Regions from separate parts of the Pseudarthrobacter sp. R1 genome, predicted to be linked through region 1. Evidence: predicted binding sites of a transcription regulator. Region 1 holds the regulator's gene; each other region holds the start of a gene.

Region 1 (6,914 bases):
AGGCCGGCGAGCAGTTCGTGATCGAGCTGCTCGCCCGCGCCGTTGCCGGCATGGGCGGGCAAAGCCGCAGTGGACAACACGAAATGGCCCGGCAGGTGGCCCGGGCGATTGAAACCGGCGACCACCTGCTGGTCCAGGCGGGAACAGGTACGGGCAAGTCGCTGGCGTATCTGATACCGCTGATTGCCCACGCCCTGGAGAGCGACAAGCCTGCCCTGGTGTCCACCGCGACGCTTGCCTTGCAGACACAGATTGTGGGCAGGGACATTCCTCGGCTCCTGAAAACCATTACCCCGGCCCTGGAGCGGCCGGTAAAGGTGGCCCTGGTCAAAGGCCGCTCGAATTACGTCTGCCTGCACAAGCTTGAAGGCGGGTTTCCCTCCGAGGAGCCGGCGGAGGGTCAGTTGTTTTCCCTCGGCGAGGACACCAGCGTCCCGCACTTTGCTGCGGCTGTGGGCGGTCCTGCTTCACAGCTGGGCAAGGAAGTGGTGCGCCTGCGGGAGTGGGCGGAGAAAACCACCACCGGTGACCGCGACGAGCTCCTGCCCGGCGTCACCGACCGTGCCTGGCGGCAGGTCTCCGTCACGTCGATGGAATGCCTGGGTGCGCAGAAGTGCCCCATGGCCGCGGAGTGCTTCAGCGAGCTCGCACGGCAGGACGCCGCCGACGCCGACGTTGTGGTCACCAACCATGCCATGCTCGCCGTCAGCGCTTTCGAAGGGCTGGCGGTGCTGCCCGAGTACGACGTCGTTGTGGTTGATGAGGCCCACGAACTCCAGGACAGGGTCACGGGTGCGGTCTCGGGGCAGCTGTCTGTGGCTATGGTCCACGCAGCTGCCGCCGGCGCCCGAAAGCACACTGCCATCACGGTGGATGCGCTCAACGCCGCTGCCGCCAACCTTGAGGTTGCCCTGGCGGGAGTTCCCAACGGGTTGCTCCCCAACGGACTGAACGATGAGCAGCTGGATTGCGTGGACCAGCTGCGCGAGGCCTGCCGTGCTGCCTTGTCCGACTCCAAGGGGGACAGCAGTACAACGGCCGACGGCGGGCGGCAGCTCGCGCGCTCCCGGCTGATGCTCATCCTGGAACTCTGCGAACGGCTCCTTGCCGCCCGGGAGAACCGGGAAGTGGTGTGGTTTTCCCGCGCCAGCTCCTTCGACCCCCAACAGGGATATTCCCAGCCGGACGAGACTGCACCCGCGCTGATCAATATTGCCCCGCTCTCCGTCGCCGGACGGCTGCGGGAGGGATTGTTCGCGGGCCACACAGTTGTCCTGACCTCCGCCACCCTGGCCATCGGATCCGCCTTCGAGCCCGCAGCCGGCGGCCTGGGGCTGGTGGGCGAGGGTGCGCCGAGCTGGACCGGCGTTGACGTTGGCTCGCCCTTTGACTACCCGAAGCAGGGGATCCTGTACGTGGCCGGGCACCTGCCCAAGCCCGGCCGGGGGGCGTCCCCTGAGGCGCTGGCCGAACTGGAGGCCCTGATCCGGGCTTCCAACGGTGGTGCGCTCTGCCTGTTTTCGTCCCGGCGCGCGGCAGAAGAAGCGGCCGACGCGCTGCGGCCAAAGCTGGACCTGACCATCCTGTGCCAGGGTGACTCCACCATGACGGCACTGGTGAAACAGTTTGCCGACGAACCCGATACCTGCCTGTTCGGCACCATGTCCCTGTGGCAGGGGGTGGACGTTCCCGGCGGGTCATGCCGCCTCGTGGTCATCGACCGGATTCCCTTTCCCCGGCCCGACGATCCGCTGATGACGGCGCGGTCCCGGGCGGTGGCGCAGGCCGGAGGCAACGGCTTTATGTCCGTTTCGGCCACTCACGCCGCCATCCGGCTCGCTCAGGGCGCGGGACGGCTCATCCGGTCAACGGGGGACAAAGGTGTGGTGGCAGTGCTGGACTCCAGGCTGGCCACCGAACGGTACGCAGGATTCCTCCGGGGCGCCCTGCCGCCCTTCTGGCCCACCACGGACAGGAAGACAGCCATCGCGGCGCTGGAACGGCTGGCCAGGGAGAACGCCTGAAAGGCTAGAGCGAGCGCAGCACCGAAACAACCTTGCCCATGATGGTGGCATGGTCGCCCAGGATGGGCTCGTACTGCGTGTTCTGCGGCAGCAGCCAGGTGTGGCCGTCGCGCTGGCGGAAGGTTTTCACCGTGGCTTCGTCGTCCAGCAGCGCCGCGACGATGTCTCCGTTGGCCGCATCAGCCTGGCGGCGGACCACCACCCAGTCACCGTCGCAGATGGCCGCGTCCACCATGGAATCGCCGGCAACCTTGAGCATAAAGAGTTCCCCCTGGCCGACAAGCTGGCGGGGGAGCGCCAGGACGTCCTCCACCACCTGGTCGGCCAGGATCGGACCACCGGCAGCGATCCGGCCTACGAGGGGAACCATGGCAGTGTCCATGGCGGTTGGAAGCGCGGTGACGTTGCCGGTGCCGGCAGGCAGGAGCGAAGCAGGCTCGGCTGCCTGCTTGGGCGAACCACCGTCCAGGGTGAGGGGCATCAGCACCTCCATGGCGCGCGGCCGCTTCGGGTCACGCCGGAGGTAGCCCAGCTTCTCCAGCTGCGAAAGCTGGTGCGTGACGCTGGAGAGGCTCGCGAGGCCTACCGTGTCCCCGATTTCGCGCATTGACGGCGGGTAACCGTTGTCATTCACGGAGCGCTGGATGGTCTCGAGGATTTTCTTCTGCCGCGGCGTCAGGCCTTTGGCGGTCTTCTTCGGTTGGGAGGTTGCCCTGCCCCCGGCGGCTGCTGCTGCCATATTCGCCAATGCCTTTCGGTTGCCCCGGACTCTCGTTGGCCCGGACCTGAAGTTCACGCCGTCATTGTCAGACCCTGCTGATCAACTGTCGAGGTGGTAGTTCCTGTCTTCAAAGCTAGGCCAGCCACATTGCTTTTTCAAACATTTGTTCTAGCGAGTCTCGACATTATTCGTTGATAGGTGCTAAAACAGGAGAAGCAAAGTTCGAATATGTGTTCTATTCGGAGCGTAGCTATTCGAAGACCCGAACCAACGGGTCGCGGATAGCGCGGGTCCGGAGCGGAACATCGGGCAGCACAGTAAAGGTCCAGGAGGGCTAATTCATGTCAGCTACATCTGCTTCACAGGATTCAATCTCGGTGCATCACCTCATGTCCGGGCGGGGCAAGCCGCAGGCTGCCCGTCCTGCACCCCTTCCGCCCCTGCGCCTGACGCGGCGCGGAAAGATCGTCCTGATCGGAATCCCGCTGGTGCTGCTGGCCGCCTTGCTGCTCTCCCTGGCGGGCTTCTTCAACTCGCCCGCCAAGGCCTCGGACTCACCTGAGGACCTGGCTGTGACACCAACCGTCACCGTCACTGTGCAGCCGGGGGAGTCCCTGTGGGCCATTGCAGGAAGTGTCGCACCGGAGCGGGACGCGCGGGACGTTGTGGCAGACATTGTGCAGCTCAACAATCTAACCCCCGGCGCGGTCCTGCCGGGGCAGCAGCTGTACGTCCCCACCCGGTAACCGCACGAAGTCCGCTGGAAACGCCGCACTGGGACTGGAAGCGTCGACCGGAAGGCGGGCAGGAAGGGCGGCGGGAAAGCCCCTGCACAGGCTTCGCTGCAGCGGCACGCTGAGCGCGAACAGGAGCCCGTCACATTTTCCGGTGCCCGGCGCTGGCACTAAACTGTTCAGGTGAATGACCAGCTAGAGCGCCTCAACCGGCTACCCCTCCGCAGCAACCTCCGTGGGCTTACCCCCTACGGCGCACCCCAGCTGGAAGTCCCCATCCTCCTTAACGTCAACGAGAACACCCACGGTGTGCCGCAGGACGTTCGTGCCGCCATCAGCGCAGCAGTGACAGAGGCGGCCGCGGGCCTCAACCGCTACCCGGACAGGGAGTTCAGTGAGCTGCGGAAGGCCCTGGCGGAATACCTGGGCCACGGGCTGGACGAGTCGAACGTCTGGGCGGCCAACGGCTCCAACGAAGTCCTCCAGCAGATTCTCCAGGCATTCGGCGGCCCCGGCCGCACGGCGCTGGGCTTCCCGCCCACGTACTCCATGTACCCGCTGCTGGCCAGCGGTACGGACACCGAATACATCGTGGGCGAACGGGCTGACGGCTACGGCCTCAGCGCAGAGTCCGCGGCGCTCCAGGTGAAGGAGCTGCAGCCCAACATTGTGTTCCTCTGCTCGCCGAACAACCCCACCGGAACCGGCCTGGGGCTCGACGTGGTGGAGGCAGTGTATTCGGCCGGCGAAGCCAGCCAGGCAATCGTCATCGTTGATGAGGCCTACCACGAGTTCGCACACGACGGAACGCCCAGCGCCCTGACCCTCCTGCCGGGCCGGGAGCGGCTGATCGTCTCACGAACCATGAGCAAGGCCTTTGCGCTGGCCGGAGCGCGGCTCGGTTACATGGCGGCCGCTCCGGAGGTGACGGATGCACTGCGTCTGGTGCGCCTGCCCTACCACCTCTCCGCCGTAACCCAGGCGACTGCCCTCGCAGCACTCCAGCACCGTGAGGCGCTGCTGGCCGACGTTGAAGACATCAAAAAGCAGCGCGACCGGATCGTGGCTGAACTGATCCGCATGGGCCTCAAGCCCGCCGCTTCCGATTCCAACTTTGTGTTCTTTGGCGGCCTGGAAAATCCCCACGAGGTGTGGCAGGAGCTGCTCGACGCCGGTGTCCTGATCCGCGACGTCGGGATTCCCGGCCACCTTCGGGTGACCGCAGGCACTGAGACGGAAACCACAGCGTTCCTCACCTCCCTGGAAAGCATCCTTGCCGGCCAGCGCACGCTTCCGGCCTAGACTTGAAGTACCGGCGCTGGACGCCCTGAACCACTCCTTCTTCCCAAAGGACACTTGACCATGAGTTCCACCGGATCCAATGCGGCCGCGGCCCGGACCGCGCGCATGGAGCGTGCCACGAGTGAATCCTCCGTGCTCGTGGAGATCAACCTTGACGGTACCGGCATTTCGGACATCGACACCTCGGTGCCCTTTTACGACCACATGCTGACAGCGCTCTGCAAGCACTCGCTGATCGACCTGACAGTAAAAGCCACCGGAGATATCCACATCGATGTCCACCACACGGTGGAAGACGTTGCCATCACCTTCGGCGAGGTGTTGCGCACCGCCCTGGGCAACAAGGCCGGGATCCGCCGCTTCGGTGAGGCCACCGTTCCACTGGACGAGGCACTGGCCCACGCCGTCGTTGACGTGTCCGGCCGTCCCTACCTCGTCCACGGGGGTGAGCCCGCAGGCCAGGAGTACCACCTGATCGGTGGACACTTCACTGGTTCCCTCACCCGCCACGTCTTTGAAGCGATCACCCTGCACGCAGGGATCTGCCTCCACATGAACGTCATCGCCGGGCGCGACCCGCACCACATCGTTGAGGCCCAGTTCAAAGCCTTCGCCCGTGCCCTTCGCGCCGCTGTTGAACCCGATCCGCGCGTTGAAGGCATCCCCTCAACCAAGGGCGCGCTGTGAGCGGCCAGGTACTGCGGGACGGCGCCATCATCGATCCCTCAGCTGCACAGAAGCTGCCCTCGCCCGAGGGCAAACCCACGGTAACCGTGCTGGACTATGGCTCCGGGAACGTCCGCTCGGCAGTCCGCGCCCTCGAACGCGCCGGGGCAGAGGTAATCCTCAGCTCCAAGCCAGAGGACGTCCTGAACGCCGACGGCCTGGTGGTTCCCGGCGTCGGCGCCTTTGAAACCGTTATGCGCGAGCTCAAGGCTGTGGACGGCATCCGCCTCATCGGCCGGCGCGTCGCCGGCGGCCGCCCCGTCCTGGGTATCTGCGTGGGCCTTCAGGTGCTCTTCGAGGCCGGCGTGGAACATGGTACGGAAGCTGAAGGCATCGGTGAATGGCCCGGCAAGGTGGAACTCCTGCCGGCGGAAGTCGTTCCGCACATGGGCTGGAACACAGTGAAGGTGCCCGAAGGGTCAAAGCTCTTCGCCGGCGTCGAAAGCGAGCGGTTCTACTTTGTGCACTCTTACGGCGTGCAGGAGTGGAATTTCGACGTTGTCCAGCCGCGGATGGCCGCGCCCCTCGTCACCTGGTCCGAGCACGGTGCCCCCTTCATCGCCGCGGTCGAAAACGGCCCGCTGTGCGCCACCCAGTTCCACCCGGAAAAGTCCGGTGACGCCGGCGCCCGGCTCCTGCGCAACTGGGTGGAAGCCCTCCGCAAACCTTCTGTGGCAGGTAACCCGGGCGAAACCGTTGAAACGCCTTCCAGGGGCGACGCCTGAATGTGGTCTTCCGTTATCCTGATGGGCCTCGCAGGCCTGCTGATCGGCGGCGCCCTGTCCTTCCGGCAGCAGCATAAGCCCCTCTGGACGCAGGTCTCGTTCTACGTCCTGGCGGGCATGGCGCTGCTCGCCGCCTACCTGCTGACGCTGCCCGCCAATTAGCTGCTGAACAACCAACGGCCGGCCAGTTGTCCGCCGCACCTCCCTGCCCCCTAACACTGAGGATCACGATGAACTCCGCTACCGACCTGCCGGTACTTGAACTGCTTCCCGCCGTCGACGTCGTCAACGGCCAGGCCGTCCGCCTGGTCCAGGGTGAGGCAGGCAGCGAAACCAGCTACGGGACCCCGCTCGAGGCGGCCCTGAACTGGCAGCAGCAGGGTGCGGAGTGGGTCCACCTCGTGGACCTGGACGCGGCCTTTGGCCGTGGCTCCAACGCTGGGCTCCTCAAGGAAGTTGTTGGCCGGCTGGACATCAAGGTTGAACTCTCCGGCGGCCTCCGCGACGACGCCTCGCTTGAGGCGGCACTGGACCTGGGCGTGGCCCGCGTGAACCTCGGGACGGCAGCGCTGGAGAACCCGGAATGGACCCGCCGGGCCATCGAACGCTTCGGTGACAAGATCGCCGTCGGGCTCGACGTCCGCGGAACCACGCTGGCCGGCCGCGGCTGGACCAAAGAAGG
Region 2 (6,914 bases), on a different contig from region 1:
ATCCGTGCCCAGGTACGGTTCCCAGACCATCACAGTGCCCCCGCCGCCGTCGACCTCCCGGAACGCCGCCGTCACGGTCTGGAATGCTGCGCGGTAGGCAGCCGGCTGCTGGCCCCACTCAACCCAGCTCGCATTCATGTCCGGGGCAAACCGGACCAGCAGCTGCCCTTTGAAACTGGACGCAAGCTCCAACACCCGTTCGGCGAAGGGCCTCGCAGCGGCGGCGTCGATCTGGTCCAGCGGCATCGTGGGCTTCACGGTGAGCATCGCGTGGGCACCCTGCAGGGAGGACTGTTCCAGGAATCCCTCGATGTCGTTTTGCTCTGATGAGCGGTAGGGAAACGCTATGTCGTGGCCCAAAATGGCCGGCGAGGCACCCAGCCGGTCGGTGAAACCGGCGGCGGAGTCCTCACCCCATTCAAGGACGGCGCCCAGCAGCGGCTTTCCCTCTTCCGGGAAACTCCGCGCGGCCTGGGCCGACCCTGCAGGCAGCACCACAGCCACGAGGGCAATCAGCAGTGTGGCAAGGAGCGCCCCAACCACGCGCAGTTGGGGTACCCCGTAAAGGCCGGCAGGGTGCTGTGGCCCGGCAGATCGCGTGCTGATGGGGACCCCCGGTGCTGGTTCTGATGATGGGGCACTGCCCCGTAAGAAACTGTATCTGGCGGTGCGTCCGCAAAAGGCCAGAAAACGCCAACCACCTGCGGTGATGCCGCTGCCGTCGGTTTCTCCGGCGTCATGGAAACCGCTGCCTGCTGCACGGTGCCCCGTTCAGTTACGGAACATGACGACGGCGGCCGTGCGGCCCTGCGCGCCAAGTGTTACGTTTCTGGGGAGTAATGAGTACCGGCACCAAGCCCTGACTGGCCGGTCGGCAACCCTCCTTTCGCGGCGGGGTGCCTCAGGTGAATACTCGGCATATCGACCGATTCGAGTTGCAAGCGTGAGAGAAGGAGATCCGTCGTGTCCGACGCACCTGCCCCTGAAGAAAGACTTTCCTACCGGCTTGTCACCGGACCGGATGACAGGTCCTTTTGCGAACGGATTTCCGCTGCCTTGGCCGAAGGCTAGTTCCTCCACGGCAGCCCGGCTGCAACGTCCAACGGCGGCCAGGTGATCGTGGCGCAGGCATTGGTCCTGCCGGCGGCCATCGCTTCCGCCGACGCCGCCGTCGCCACCGCAGTGGATAACCTCGAATCCGCAGGCGAAGACCTCGAGTTCGACGGCGAGGGCCACGCATGAGCTACGCCGGAGACCTGACGCCCCAGGAGGCGTGGGAAAAGCTGGAGCAGGGAGCCATCCTGGTGGATGTCCGCACTGAGGGCGAGTGGGCCCATATCGGCATCCCCGACACAAAGGCCACCGACAACGATCCGCTGTTCATCCAGTGGACGTTCCCCGGCGGCATTCCCAACCCTGATTTCATTAGCTCCCTGAGCCAGCAGGCGCCAGAGGATCCGTCTACCGAACTGGTATTCCTGTGCCGCTCCGGGCAGCGTTCCATCGCGGCCGCCATTGCCGCCACCCAGGCCGGCTACACCTCCTACAACGTGCTGGAGGGCTTTGAAGGCGAGCCGGACCGTTACGGCGAACGCACCGTCAACGGCTGGAAGAACCGCGGACTGCCCACCAACCTCGGAAAGAATTAAGTGACCTTCAACGAAGACGCCGCCGGCTGGAGCCCCGACACCCAGGCCGTGCGCGGCGGGCTGGACCGCACCAACTTCCAGGAAACCAGCGAGGCTGTATTCCTGAACTCCGGGTTCGTGTATGAATCCGCCGCCGCTGCCGAACGCGCCTTCACGGGCGAGGACGAGCGCTTTGTGTACTCCCGCTATGGCAATCCCTCGGTTGCCACCTTCCAGGAGCGCCTCCGCCTCCTTGAGGGAACCGAGGCGTGCTTTGCGACGGCGTCCGGCATGTCCGCCGTCTTTACCGCCCTGGGTGCGTTGCTGGCTGCCGGCGACCGCGTGGTGGCTGCCCGCTCGCTTTTCGGTTCCTGCTTCGTGATCCTGAATGAGATCCTGCCGCGGTGGGGTGTGGAGACGGTGTTCGTGGACGGTCCTGACCTGGAACAGTGGCGTGACGCCCTGTCCCAGCCCACCACTGCCGTGTTCTTCGAGTCACCGTCCAACCCCATGCAGGAAATCGTCGACATCGCCGCGGTGAGTGAACTCGCGCACGCGGCAGGTGCCACCGTCGTCGTCGACAACGTCTTTGCGACTCCCCTGCTGCAGCGCTGCGGGCAGCTGGGTGCCGACGTCATCGTCTACTCCGGCACCAAGCACATCGACGGCCAGGGACGAGTCCTGGGCGGCGCCATCCTGGGCACCAAGGAGTTCATCGAGGGGCCGGTCAAGCAGCTGATGCGCCACACCGGCCCGTCGTTGTCCGCCTTCAACGCCTGGGTGCTCACCAAGGGCCTTGAGACTATGGCCCTGCGCGTCAACCATTCATCGGCGTCCGCCCTGCGGCTGGCCGAGTGGCTGGAGCAGCAGCCCGCCGTGAGCTGGGTGAAGTACCCGCTCCTGAAGTCCCACCCGCAGTACGAACTGGCGGCACAACAGATGAGCGCCGGCGGCACGGTCCTCACCCTTGAGCTTGCGACGACGGGCGGCCGCTCGGGCAAAGAGGCTGCCTTTGCGCTGCTGGACGGTTTGCGCATCATCGACATCTCCAACAACCTCGGGGATGCCAAGTCCCTCATCACGCACCCGGCCACTACCACCCACCGTGCGATGGGTCCGGAGGGGCGGGCAGCCATCGGCTTGAGCGACGGCGTGGTGCGGCTTTCGGTGGGCCTGGAGGACGTGGACGACCTGATTGGCGACCTGGAACAGGCGCTCAAGCAGGTCTAGAGGTCCCTGGTGCTGGGGCCGAGCTCCGGCACCGGCGCCATCTGGGCGAGGGCTTTGTCAGACCTCTTCGATGGAGAGCTGGACGGGCACCTCGTCGCCTTCATAAATCCGGGCTTTGTCCCTGATGGCCTTCTTCACCGGCGAGAGGTAGAAACCGGCTTTCTGGTCCGCAAACAGCGAGGTCTGCCAGGAGTGCCTGGCAATCTCCGCGGTCACCCTGACGGATCCGAATGCCTTGCTGGCGCCGGCGCATTGTTCGTGGATGTCATCCCCGACGTCTGCTGGCAGCGTCAAAAAATGCCAGCCTGCCTCACCGGGGTAGAGCCACAGCTCAGCTCTGAAGGAGTACGACGCCGCCACGCGCCGAGTATGGCACGCCCCCTTGCCGGGGCACCACCGGTTGCTGATTTTTCCTGTCTTGTTGCCCTGCTGTTCGCACGCTGAGGCCAGCGTCAGGCGTGCCAGGGGGATTAAACTGTGCAGGCTGAAAAGTTTTTTGATTTCTTTCCCAGCAGGTGGACTTTTAGGCCCTGTTTTGTCAGACCCTCGCAAGAGGATTGGGGTATGGAAACGAACCCGGCAGTGGTGCAGCGGAGGCGTCCGTTGCGGCTGCTGTCGCTGCGTTTATGGCGGTGCTCGCTGGCAGTGATGTTGCTGTTTCCGGTGGCCCTGGCGAACTTGACGCCGGGGCTGGCCCGCACGCTGCGGCGGGGTTTGATGATGATCCGTTGCAGCGGGTTGCTGACGGGGCTTTGGACGTTCTGGCCGCGGTGGCGCGGTCGGAAGCGAAACTGGCGGCGGCGAAGGTGCAGGCCGTGGCGGTCTTCGCCGAAGCCACGAAAGCGCTGAACGCTCCTGCGAGGTCGCCGTATGAGGCGACGGCGCAGGAGCGGAGCCTGGTGGCTGAGATCGGGTGTGTGCTGGCGATCGGTGACCGGGCCGCCGGTGCCTTGCTCGCCGATTCCCATGCCCTGACCACGTTCCTGCCGGGGACCCTTTCGGCTTTGCAGGCCGGGGCGATGTCCTGGGCGCATGCCCGGGCCATGGTGGACCAAACGGCGAGCCTTGACCCTGCCGGGGCGGCGGCGTTGGAGGCGCACTTCCTGGACCCTGTCCTGGACCCGGGCACGCCGAGACCGGCCGCAGCCGCCGCCGTTGGGGAGATGCCGGCGTACCGGTTCAAGGCCAAGGCCAGGGCCTGGCGGGAGCGCCACCATCCGGAGAGCCTGGAGAAACGGCACGCCAAAAGTGTGGCGGACCGGCGGGTCGAATTCTGGCCGGACAACGACGGGATGGGCTGGATCGCCGCCTGCCTGCCCGCAGACCAGGCCTCCGCGATCTGGGACCGGCTCACCACCATCTCCCGGGAAATGCAGGGACCGGACGAACCCCGCACCCTGACCCAGCTCCGGGCCGACAACTTCGCCTCAGGGCTCCTCACCACCGGGCCCGGCATCAGCGCCGGAAACAGTCCCAGCAACGGCGGAAATAGTTTTGGCAACGGCGCCGGAGATGGTTTTGGCAACGGCGGGGCCAACAGTGCCCGCAGCGCCGGTGGCGGCGGGGAGGAAACCGGCCCCGGGCAGGGATCTTCGATTCGGGCCCAGGTCCTGGTCACCGTGCCCGTGTTCTCCCTGCTGGGCCTGACCGATGAACCGGCGATGCTGGACGGGTCCGGCCCCATCCCCGCCTCAATGGCCCGCGATCTGGTCGGTAACGGGGCAGGCTCTTTTTACCGGGTTCTGGTGGATCCGCGGGACGGGGCTCCACTGGAGATCGGCCGCACCAGCTACCGGCTGACCAAAGCAATGCGGAACTGGCTGCGGCTGCGGGACGGCAAATGCCCGTTCCCCGGCTGCAGCAACAACTCCCTGGATAACGAAGCGGACCACATCCTCGCCTGGCACAAAGGCGGCACAACCGGCATATCCAACCTCGGCCAACCCTGCCCCAAACACCACAAACTCCGACACACCGGCGGCTGGAAACCAACACCAGCCACCACAACCGAACCACCCGGCTGGACCTCACCCACCGGCCGGCACTACAAAAGCGAACACCAGGACTGGGAACCACCCCACTGGCCGAAACGGATTGAGGAACTTTGGGATGCCTCCCTTCAGGCTGACTCGGAGCCCTCGGACCTGTACGTGCCTGGGTACTTTGCCCTACCGGAAACCCTGGACCGCCAGGAAGACCCGGACCCCCGGAATATCCTGATCTGCCAGATTTTGATGTTCCGGAAGACCCTGGCCCTGCTGAAGACGAACTGCCCAAGGACCCGTTTCCGGAGTGGCACCTCTGGCTGGAAACGGCTACCTCAGCGCACTAGGACTGGCGGACCCGCAGCAGCTCGGGGGACCCGTCGACAGCCGAAAGATTGGCAGAGCCGCGCATCGTTACATCCACCGCATGCTTGACCACTGCACCAAAGCCCAGGTCCTCCGGCGCTGAGGCGGCCAAAGCCCTGTCGCGGATGCGGCGCTGTTCAGCTGCCCCTGTTCCGCGGGCAATGATGTCCTCCACACCTTGACGGGCCAGGGCGAGTTCACCCTGCTCCTGCAATACCGGTGCGAGATAGTCCACCAGGGAACGAACTACGTCGGCGGCCCGAGCGGGCCGGAATGTACCGAAATCCAGGAGTTCCCCGCTGAGTCCGCCGCTGCTGGCCTGCCAGGAAGCCATCCGCAAAAGTACGGTGGGCACCGGCGCGGGCTCAACCCCCTCGTGCCACTCACGGCTCGCAGTCTCCACAAGCGCCCTGACGAGAACGGCAAGAAGTGCTGCGTCCTCGGCCCGGAGGCAGACGTCTGCAACACGGACCTCGACAGTGGGGTGGTTTCGGGACAAGCGGGCGTCGAAGTAGATCATTCCTTCGTCCAGCATCACTCCGCTGTCCAGCAGGCGGGTGACCACCCTCCGGTACGCAGGATATGTCCCGTAGATACCAGCGGGTCCCGCTGTGGGCCAGCGGTTCCACGCCTGGGTGCGGTAGCTTTCGAAGCCGGTCTGAAGACCGTTCCAGAAAGGCGAGTTCGCGCTCAGGGCCGTGAGGACGGCAAGCTTGTCACGGATCCGGTCCAGCACAGCCACACCTTCGTCGGGTGACTCAATAAAGGTATGGACATGGAAGCCGCAGGTCAGCTGCTCCTGGGCCGTCAGGCCAAAGCGCTCCAGCATCCTGGCATAGCGTGGATCAGGGGTGGTGTGGCTGGCCAGCCCAAGGGGGGACGTGGCCAGTGCCGCTACCCTTGCGTTATGCCTCCTGGCAGCCGTGTCAGCGAGCGCCCGCCCTGCCCGGATCTGGTCAAGCAGCACACCGTGCTCCAGGCATGGGCGCGTCTGGGTCTCGATCTGCTCCAGCTTGAGTTCGGCACTCAGGCCCATCTCGTCGTCGTCGTAAACGGTCTTGTCTTCCGTTACCAGGTCCCGGGGGTCGTCCGGAGCGTCGTCTGCGGCCAACCGGCGGCCGGACAGCAGGGCGTCAGCGAGGGCAAGCGGCTCCCCGCTCTCCGGATCAACGATCAGGAGCTCTTCCTCAACGCCGAATGTTCGCATACTCACATTCTGCGGCAGCTGAGGGAGTTGTGAAGGTCCTCAGGGCTTCATGACGAAGCGTGAATGCTCAGTCCTGGAAGTACTCCACCTTGGCCCCGATAGTGTTCAGCCGCTCCGCCAGGTCCTCATACCCGCGCTCGATAACGTAGATGTTCCGCAGCTCGGAGATTCCCCGGGCTGCCAGCATGGCCAGCAACAGGCAGGCTGCGGGGCGCAAAGCCGGTGGACAGCCAACCTCTGCAGCGCGCCACTTGGTGGGCCCGTTGACGTAGATCCGGTGGGGATCCAGCAGCTGAACCTGCGCACCGAGCCGGTTCAGCTCCGTGAGGTAGATGGCCCGGTTTTCGTAGACCCAGTCATGGATCATGGTCTGTCCGCTGGCGTTCGCGGCAATGACTGCAAAGAAGGGCAGGTTGTCAATGTTCAGGCCGGGGAACGGCATGGGGTGGATTTTGTCCTCCGGCGCGTGCAGCTCGGAAGGTTTGGTGGTGACGTCCA
Region 3 (6,914 bases), 120 kb from region 1:
CGAACCGCCGGGTCCCATTGAGTATGGTCTGCCTCTCCGCCCAGCTCAACGGCGAATCATGCAGAGCCCATCTGCATTAATGCACATATTCGGGCTTTCGGGAGGTCGGCCTATGCCAAAAGGTGCTCGCGGAGCTGCGATCCGAGCTGGCCGATCTCGGTGAGGAACCCGTCGTGCCCGATGGGCGCCTCGATGACGTGGACGTCCACCTCCCCGGGAAGCGCCCGCGCCAGCTCCCGCGACTGGGACGGGAAGTAAAGCCGGTCCGAGTCCACAGCGGCGATGAAAAAGCGCGCATTGACGCTGGACAGGGTCTGGGCGAGCGGCCCCCGTCCCCGGCAGATGTCGTGGCTCATGAGCGCCTCGGTGATCGCGATGTAGCTGTTGGCGTCGAAGCGCTGGACCAGCTTGCTGCCCTGATGATCCAGGTAGCTCTCCACCTGGTAGCGCCCGCGGGCTGCCAGCTGCTCGCCCCGAAGCGGCGACTCGGGGGCCTGCGGCGCGCGCCCGAACCGTCCGTCCAGTTCCACCGGGGAGCGGTACGTGATGTGCGCGATGCGCCGGGCAAGGGCCAGGCCTTCCTCGGGGGCGGGTCCGTTGTAGTAGTCACCGCCGTTGAAGTTGGCGTCCTGCCGGATGGCGAGGGTCTGTGCCTGGGCAAAGGCGATCTGCTCGGCAGTACTCGCGGCGCCCACGGCAATCACAGCACAACGCCGCACCCGCTCCGGGTACATAACAGCCCATTCCAGCGCCCGCGCCCCTCCCATCGATCCGCCCAGCACGGCAAACCAGCTCTCGATCCCCAACTGGCCGGCCAGGCGGGCCTCCGCCACAGTGCTGTCCCGCAGGGTCACCAGCGGAAAACGCGAGCCCCAGGGCGCTCCGTCCGGAGCAAGCGACGACGGGCCGGTGGACCCATAGCAGCCGCCCACGATGTTGATGGACACTACGAAGAAACGGTTGGTATCCACCGGCGCACCCGGCCCGGCGAGTTGTTCCCACCAGCCGGGTTCTTCGGTATCGCCCCGGGTTACGTGGGTGCTGCCGGTAAGGGCGTGTTCGATGAGGACGGCGTTGCTGCCGTCCTCGTTCAGGGTGCCCCAGGTTTCGTAGGCCAGGGTGACGTCCGGCAGGTATCCGCCGGCTTCCAGCTTCAGTCCTCCGATGGAGGCGTAGCGGACAATCCCGTGTTCGGGGACGGTGGTACGGGTGACGGTAACCGTCATGGCAAGACCTCTTCTACGCGCTTGCCCGCCGTCGAATGACCGGCAGGCCAGGTCTTCACCCGGGGCACCCCACCGCGGAAGGAGGGTTGCCGGCCAGCAAGCCGGGGCTGTCACTGGCACTCATGACCTGGTTCGAGTGTACGAAACAGGCCCTGCCTGCCGCCAAGAGTGTGACTGGTTGTGACTTCCCCGGCCCGCCGCCGCGCTGGTGCCCTGGGTACGGTTAGGCGCCGGTGGCCTCCTTGGCCGCCCGGAAGCCGGCCTCGAGGTCAGCCAGGATGTCATCGATGTGCTCGATCCCCACGGACAGCCGCACCAGGCCGGGGTTTACGCCGGCAACCACCTGCTGCTCCGGTGAGAGCTGGCTGTGGGTGGTCGACGCTGGGTGGATCACCAGGGAACGGACGTCACCGATGTTTGCCACGTGGGAGTGCAGCTCCAGCGCGTCCACAAAGCGCTTGCCCGCCTCCGCGCCGCCGGCGAGGTTGAACGACACAATGGCGCCGGTGCCCTTGGGGCCGTACTTGCGTCCGCGCTCGTACCAGGGGCTGGACGGCAGCCCGGCGTAGGCGACGGATTCGACGTCGTCACGCGCTTCCAGCCATCGGGCAACTTCCAGGGCATTGGCCACGTGCCGTTCCACCCTCAGGCTCAGCGTCTCCAGTCCCTGGGCGATAAGGAAGGCGTTGAAGGGCGACACTGCCGAGCCAAGGTCGCGCAGCAGCTGCACCCGGGCCTTCAGGATGTAGGACAGGTTGGCACCCAGGGCACCTTCGGCGCCAAGGTCCCGGGCGTAAACCAGCCCGTTGTAGGTGGGGTCCGGGGTGTTGAAGCCGGGGAATTTGGCGGGGTCCTTGGCGAAGTCGAACTTTCCTGAGTCCACGATCACGCCCGCAATGGCAGAACCATGGCCGCCCAGGTATTTGGTGGCCGAGTGCACCACGACGTCCGCACCCCATTCCAGCGGGCGGATCAGGTACGGGGTGGACAGGGTGTTGTCCACAATCAGGGGAACCCCGGCCTCGTGCGCAACCTGGGACACGCCTTCGATGTCCAGGACGTCCTGCCGCGGGTTGGAGACCACCTCGCCAAAGAACAGCTTGGTGTTGGGCTGCACTGCGGCACGCCACTGGTCCAGGTTGTCCGGGTCCGCCACAAACGTGACGGAGATGCCGAACTTCTTCAGCGTGTGGGCGAAGAGGTTGTAGGTGCCGCCGTACAGGCTGGGGCTGGCAACGATATGGTCCCCCGACTCGGCGATGTTCAGGACCGCGAAAGTTTCAGCGGCCTGGCCGGAGCTGAGCAGCAGGGCTCCAAGACCGCCTTCGAGGCTTGCGATCCGCTGTTCCACGGCTTCCTGTGTGGGGTTGCCGATCCTGGTGTAGATGGGCGCCAGTTCAGCAAGGGCAAAGCGGTTCGCTGCGCTCTCGGCGCTGGGAAACACAAAGGACGTGGTTTGGTAAATGGGGAGGGCACGGGCACCCGTGGCAGCGTCTGGCTCCTGCCCTGCGTGGATCTGGCGGGTTTCGAAAGACCATCCGTTGGACAATTAAGGCTCCTTTGACTTGGGCCCGGCATGCTCGAAGCACCGCGGGCCGCGCTTGCCATCCAGCCGTTGCCGGACAGCCAGGTCCTCACCCGGGGCACCCCACCGCGGATGGAGGGTTGCCGGCCAGCGAGCCGGGGCTTGGCGCTGGCGCTCATGACCTGAGCTCAGTGTAGGAACAGGACGCAGTGGTTGACAGGATTATGACGAACATAGTCCTCTTGACTGCCGGCAGCGGGGCCTTGGATTGATGCCGTTTCGGAACTGAAATCCCAGTAAGGCTACCCTTAGCTGAGAGCCCGATCACAAAGTGCCAAGATGTTGCCATGCGCATGGATCACGTCTCTTACGCCTGTGAACACGATGGCCTGGCTGCCACCACCGAACGTATTTCCTCTGCCCTCGGCGTTGAGGCAGTGAAGGGTGGAATACACCCGCGGTTCGGGACCCGGAATATGATCATCCCGCTCGCCGGGCACAAGTACCTCGAAGTCGTCGAGGTCCTGGACCACCCCGCCTCGGACAAGGCTCCCTTCGGCCAGGCAGTGCGTGCACGGTCTGCAGCCGGGGGCGGTTGGATGGGCTGGTGCGTGGAGGTTGACGACCTCGTTCCCTTTGAAGAACGGCTCGGACGCGCCGCTGTCAACGGAAACCGCAAGTTTCCTGACGGCCGCGAACTGGTTTGGAAGCAGATCGGTATCCTGGGGTTGATTGCCGACCCGCAGGTTCCGTACATGCTCAAGTGGGAGGGCGACCCGTCGCTGCACCCGTCCAACGCCTATGAGAGCAACGTTAAGATGAGCTGTCTGACCATTGCAGGCTCGGCAGCACGGGTTACCGAGTGGCTGGGCGAGCCGGTGGAGAAGCCGCTCGAAGACGTTGCCGTGGAATGGGTGGCACCACACGGGACCCCCGGAATCCTTTCGGTGACATTCGAGACCTCCAGCGGAGCTGTCACGATCTGATCCTCCTTCATAGGCCCGGGCAGTCCTGCCCGGGCCTCGGCTTGGGCAGATTGCCTTTCTAAACTTCGGCCGCCATCAGCTTGTGACAACGGCGTCACCTGCCGATGGCGGCCGAATCCATTTTCCTGGCCGAACCGGTGGTTGAGAGCGGCGAAACCTGGTACCTGATTCGACAATAAGCAGCCCCTGCCCAGCTGATGGAGGGTGGCACCCGAAATGTCAGACCCCCTCGCCATGATGGAGGTATGGAAACGAAGGCGGCAGTGGCAGCGGCTGAGGAAGCCGTTGTGGCTGCCGTCGCTGCGTTTGCTGCGGTCCTCGCTGGCAGTGATGTTGCTGTTTCCGGTGGCCCTGGCGAACTTGACGCCGGGGCTGGCCCGTACCCTGCCGTGGGGTTTGCTGATCATCCGTTGCCGCGGGTTGCTGATGGGGCTTTGGATGTTCTGGCCGCGGTTGCACGGTCGGAAGCGAAACTGGCGGCGGCGAAGGTGCAGGCCGTGGCGGTCTTCGCGAAAGCCACGAAAGCGCTGAACGCTCCTGTTTCGTCGCCGTACGAGGCGACGGCGCAGGACCGGAGCCTGGTGGCCGAGGTGGGGTGTGTGCTGGCGATCGGTGACCGGGCCGCCGGAGCCTTGATCGCCGATTCCCATGCCCTAACCACGTTCCTGCCGGGGACCCTTTCGGCTTTGCAGGCCGGGACGGTTTCCTGGGCGCACGCCCGGGCCATGGTGGACCAGACCGCGGGCCTTGACGCTACCGGGGCGGCGGCGTTGGAGGCGTACTTCCTGGACCCGGACACGCCGAGACCGGCCGCAGCCGCCAGGATCGGGGAGATGCCGGCGTACCGGTTCAAAGCCAAGGCCAGGGACTGGCGGGAACGCCACCACCCGGAGAGCCTGGAGAAGCGGCACGCCAAAAGTGTGGCGGACCGGCGGGTCGAATACTGGCCGGACAACGACGGGATGGGCTGGGTCGCAGCGTGCCTGCCCGCGGACCAGGCATCCGCGATCTGGGACCGGCTCACCACCATCTCCCGGGAAATGCAGGGACCGGACGAACCCCGCACCCTCACCCAACTCCGGGCCGACAACTTCGCTTCAGGGCTCCTCAACACCAGGCCCGGCGTCAGCGCCGGAAACAGTTCCAGCAACGGCGGGAATGGTTTTGGCAACGGCGGGGCCTACAGTGCCCGCAGCGCCGGTGGCGGCGGGGAGGGATCTTCGATTCGGGCCCAGGTCCTGGTCACCGTGCCCGTGTTCTCCCTGCTGGGCCTGACCGATGAACCGGCGATGCTGGACGGGTCCGGCCCGATCCCGGCGTCGATGGCCCGTGACCTCGTCGCGAACGGGGCAGGCTCTTTTTACCGGGTTCTGGTGGATCCGCGGGACGGGGCTCCACTGGAGATCGGCCGCACCAGCTACCGGCTGACCAAAGCGATGCGGAACTGGGTGCGGCTGCGGGACGGCAAATGCCCGTTCCCCGGCTGCAGCAACAACTCCCTGGACAACGAAGCCGACCACATCCTCGTCTGGCACAAAGGCGGCACCACCGGAATATCCAACCTCGGCCAACCCTGCCCCAAACACCACAAACTCCGACACACCAGCGGCTGGAAACCAACACCAGCCACCACAAACGAACCACCCGGCTGGACCTCACCCACAGGCCGGCACTACAAAAGCGAACACCAGGACTGGGAACCACCCCACTGGCCGGATTCTGCCGTGCCAGAAAGCATCCGCGCCTTTGATGACCTCCTGGCACTATGGCCCCCACCCGAAGACCCGTCAGAGCTGTGGCCACCGCCCGACGACCCGTCAGATCTGAGGCCTGCGCCAGACGGTTCCGTCCAAGGGCCACTGTCCGACGACGTGCAGATCGCACATACCGGGCACGGGGTGCCGGGCGGATAAGCCCTCCGGCACGGGATGAACGCCGTCGACCGAACCCTTACCGCGTCAGATTGGCTGTGGCAGCTGCCCGCCTCGTCAACTTGGCTGCCCTACCCCAGCCCCACGGCCTTGCCGAACAGGCTGAAACCGACAAATGCCACGATGTTCAGCAGTGCATGGGCAATCACGAGTGGCATGACACGCCGCGTGCGGGTGTACAGCCACGCGAAAACGATGCCCATCACCACGTTGCCAATGAAGGGGCCGAACCCTTGGTACAGGTGATACGTGCCGCGCAGCAGCGAGCTCACCATGATGGACAGCGGAATGCTCCAGCCGAACTTTCCGAAACGGTTCAACAGGTAACCCACCACGATGACTTCCTCCACCACGGCATGGCGGATTGCGGACAGGATCAGCACGGGCACCGTCCACCAGTACGCGTCCAGGGCGCTGGGAATGATCGCCGTCGTGATTCCGAGAGCCCTGCCCGCGGCGTAGAGGCCAAGGGACGGTATACCAATCAGCGCGGCCAGCCCCAGCCCCTGAAGCATGTCCCGCCCGGGCCGCTCGAAGTTGAAACCGAGCTTGCGGAAAGCCGAACCGGCGTTGCTGCCGTCGCCCGAGAAGGCCTGCCGCTGGTCGGTAAGGAAGTAGATCACCAGCAGCACCGGCACCAGCGCAAAGATGATGTCCAGCAGCTGGTAGGTCAAGTCGAAGTACTCGCGGGTACTTTGCGACCGGTTGAGCGTCGAGGTGCCTTCCGCCAGCGGTGCGCGGGTCATCTTGTCCAGGAGCTGCACCACTGAGTACACGGCAGACTGGCCCAAGGACAGGCCCAAGACAATCCAGACTTCTATCCGCAGGCGACGGCGGGAGGGAACCAGCATGTACCCATCTTGCCTGCAGTTTCTGGATCCGGCCTGATTGCCCTGCGGTGTCCGGCTGCCGAGGGCGCACCGGCGCGCTGGATGCTTCAATCCCAGCTACAACCGGCTTCAGCCCGCGGCCACGATCACTTCCGTGCCGTTGGCCTCAAAGGCCGCCTTGTCGTGCGCCGAGATCCCCGCATCCGTGATCAAGCGGGTGAAGTTGTAGCCGTCCATGGTGGCAAAGGCGCGCACCCCAACCTTGGACGAGTCGGCCAGCACGTAGGAGACACGCGCGCGGCTGGCCAGCAAGGCGTTCACGGACGCCTCCCCCTCCCCTGTATTCGTTGGCCCAACTTCGGGATCGATGCCGTTGACGCCGATGAAGGCGATGTCCAGCACCACCTTCTGCATGA

The links. Region 1 encodes LexA, which represses DNA repair genes until DNA is damaged. Its sites were predicted from a motif close to TCGAACANNTGTTCGA; they were not measured.
Region 2: the regulator LexA is predicted to act here: its motif matches at 3,343-3,358, upstream of M8J71_RS03460 (HNH endonuclease signature motif containing protein).
Region 3: the regulator LexA is predicted to act here: its motif matches at 3,867-3,882, upstream of M8J71_RS05280 (HNH endonuclease signature motif containing protein).

Annotation. Positions count from the first base shown of each region.
Region 1 covers NZ_JAMKFI010000005.1:363,472-370,385, forward strand. Annotated here, with positions in the region: gene M8J71_RS05900 (ATP-dependent DNA helicase) at 1-2,024, shown strand, start outside; gene lexA (transcriptional repressor LexA) at 2,029-2,763, opposite strand; gene M8J71_RS05910 (LysM peptidoglycan-binding domain-containing protein) at 3,135-3,491, shown strand; gene M8J71_RS05915 (histidinol-phosphate transaminase) at 3,663-4,781, shown strand; gene hisB (imidazoleglycerol-phosphate dehydratase HisB) at 4,842-5,468, shown strand; gene hisH (imidazole glycerol phosphate synthase subunit HisH) at 5,465-6,232, shown strand; gene M8J71_RS05930 (hypothetical protein) at 6,233-6,394, shown strand; gene priA (bifunctional 1-(5-phosphoribosyl)-5-((5-phosphoribosylamino)methylideneamino)imidazole-4-carboxamide isomerase/phosphoribosylanthranilate isomerase PriA) at 6,463-6,914, shown strand, end outside.
Region 2 covers NZ_JAMKFI010000004.1:78,446-85,359, reverse strand. Annotated here, with positions in the region: gene opgC (OpgC domain-containing protein) at 1-543, opposite strand, end outside; SAM riboswitch class IV at 836-950, shown strand; partial or broken gene M8J71_RS03480 (DUF1737 domain-containing protein) at 964-1,242, shown strand; gene M8J71_RS03475 (rhodanese-like domain-containing protein) at 1,239-1,649, shown strand; gene M8J71_RS03470 (O-succinylhomoserine sulfhydrylase) at 1,650-2,858, shown strand; gene M8J71_RS23430 (DUF1905 domain-containing protein) at 2,916-3,218, opposite strand; gene M8J71_RS03460 (HNH endonuclease signature motif containing protein) at 3,485-5,278, shown strand; gene M8J71_RS03455 (glutamate--cysteine ligase 2) at 5,187-6,416, opposite strand; gene M8J71_RS03450 (UDP-N-acetylglucosamine 1-carboxyvinyltransferase) at 6,484-6,914, opposite strand, start outside.
Region 3 covers NZ_JAMKFI010000005.1:239,490-246,403, reverse strand. Annotated here, with positions in the region: gene metX (homoserine O-acetyltransferase MetX) at 111-1,226, opposite strand; SAM riboswitch class IV at 1,239-1,354, opposite strand; gene M8J71_RS05290 (bifunctional o-acetylhomoserine/o-acetylserine sulfhydrylase) at 1,450-2,775, opposite strand; SAM riboswitch class IV at 2,819-2,934, opposite strand; gene M8J71_RS05285 (VOC family protein) at 3,099-3,737, shown strand; gene M8J71_RS05280 (HNH endonuclease signature motif containing protein) at 3,983-5,650, shown strand; gene M8J71_RS05275 (CPBP family intramembrane glutamic endopeptidase) at 5,740-6,519, opposite strand; gene M8J71_RS05270 (DeoR/GlpR family DNA-binding transcription regulator) at 6,628-6,914, opposite strand, start outside.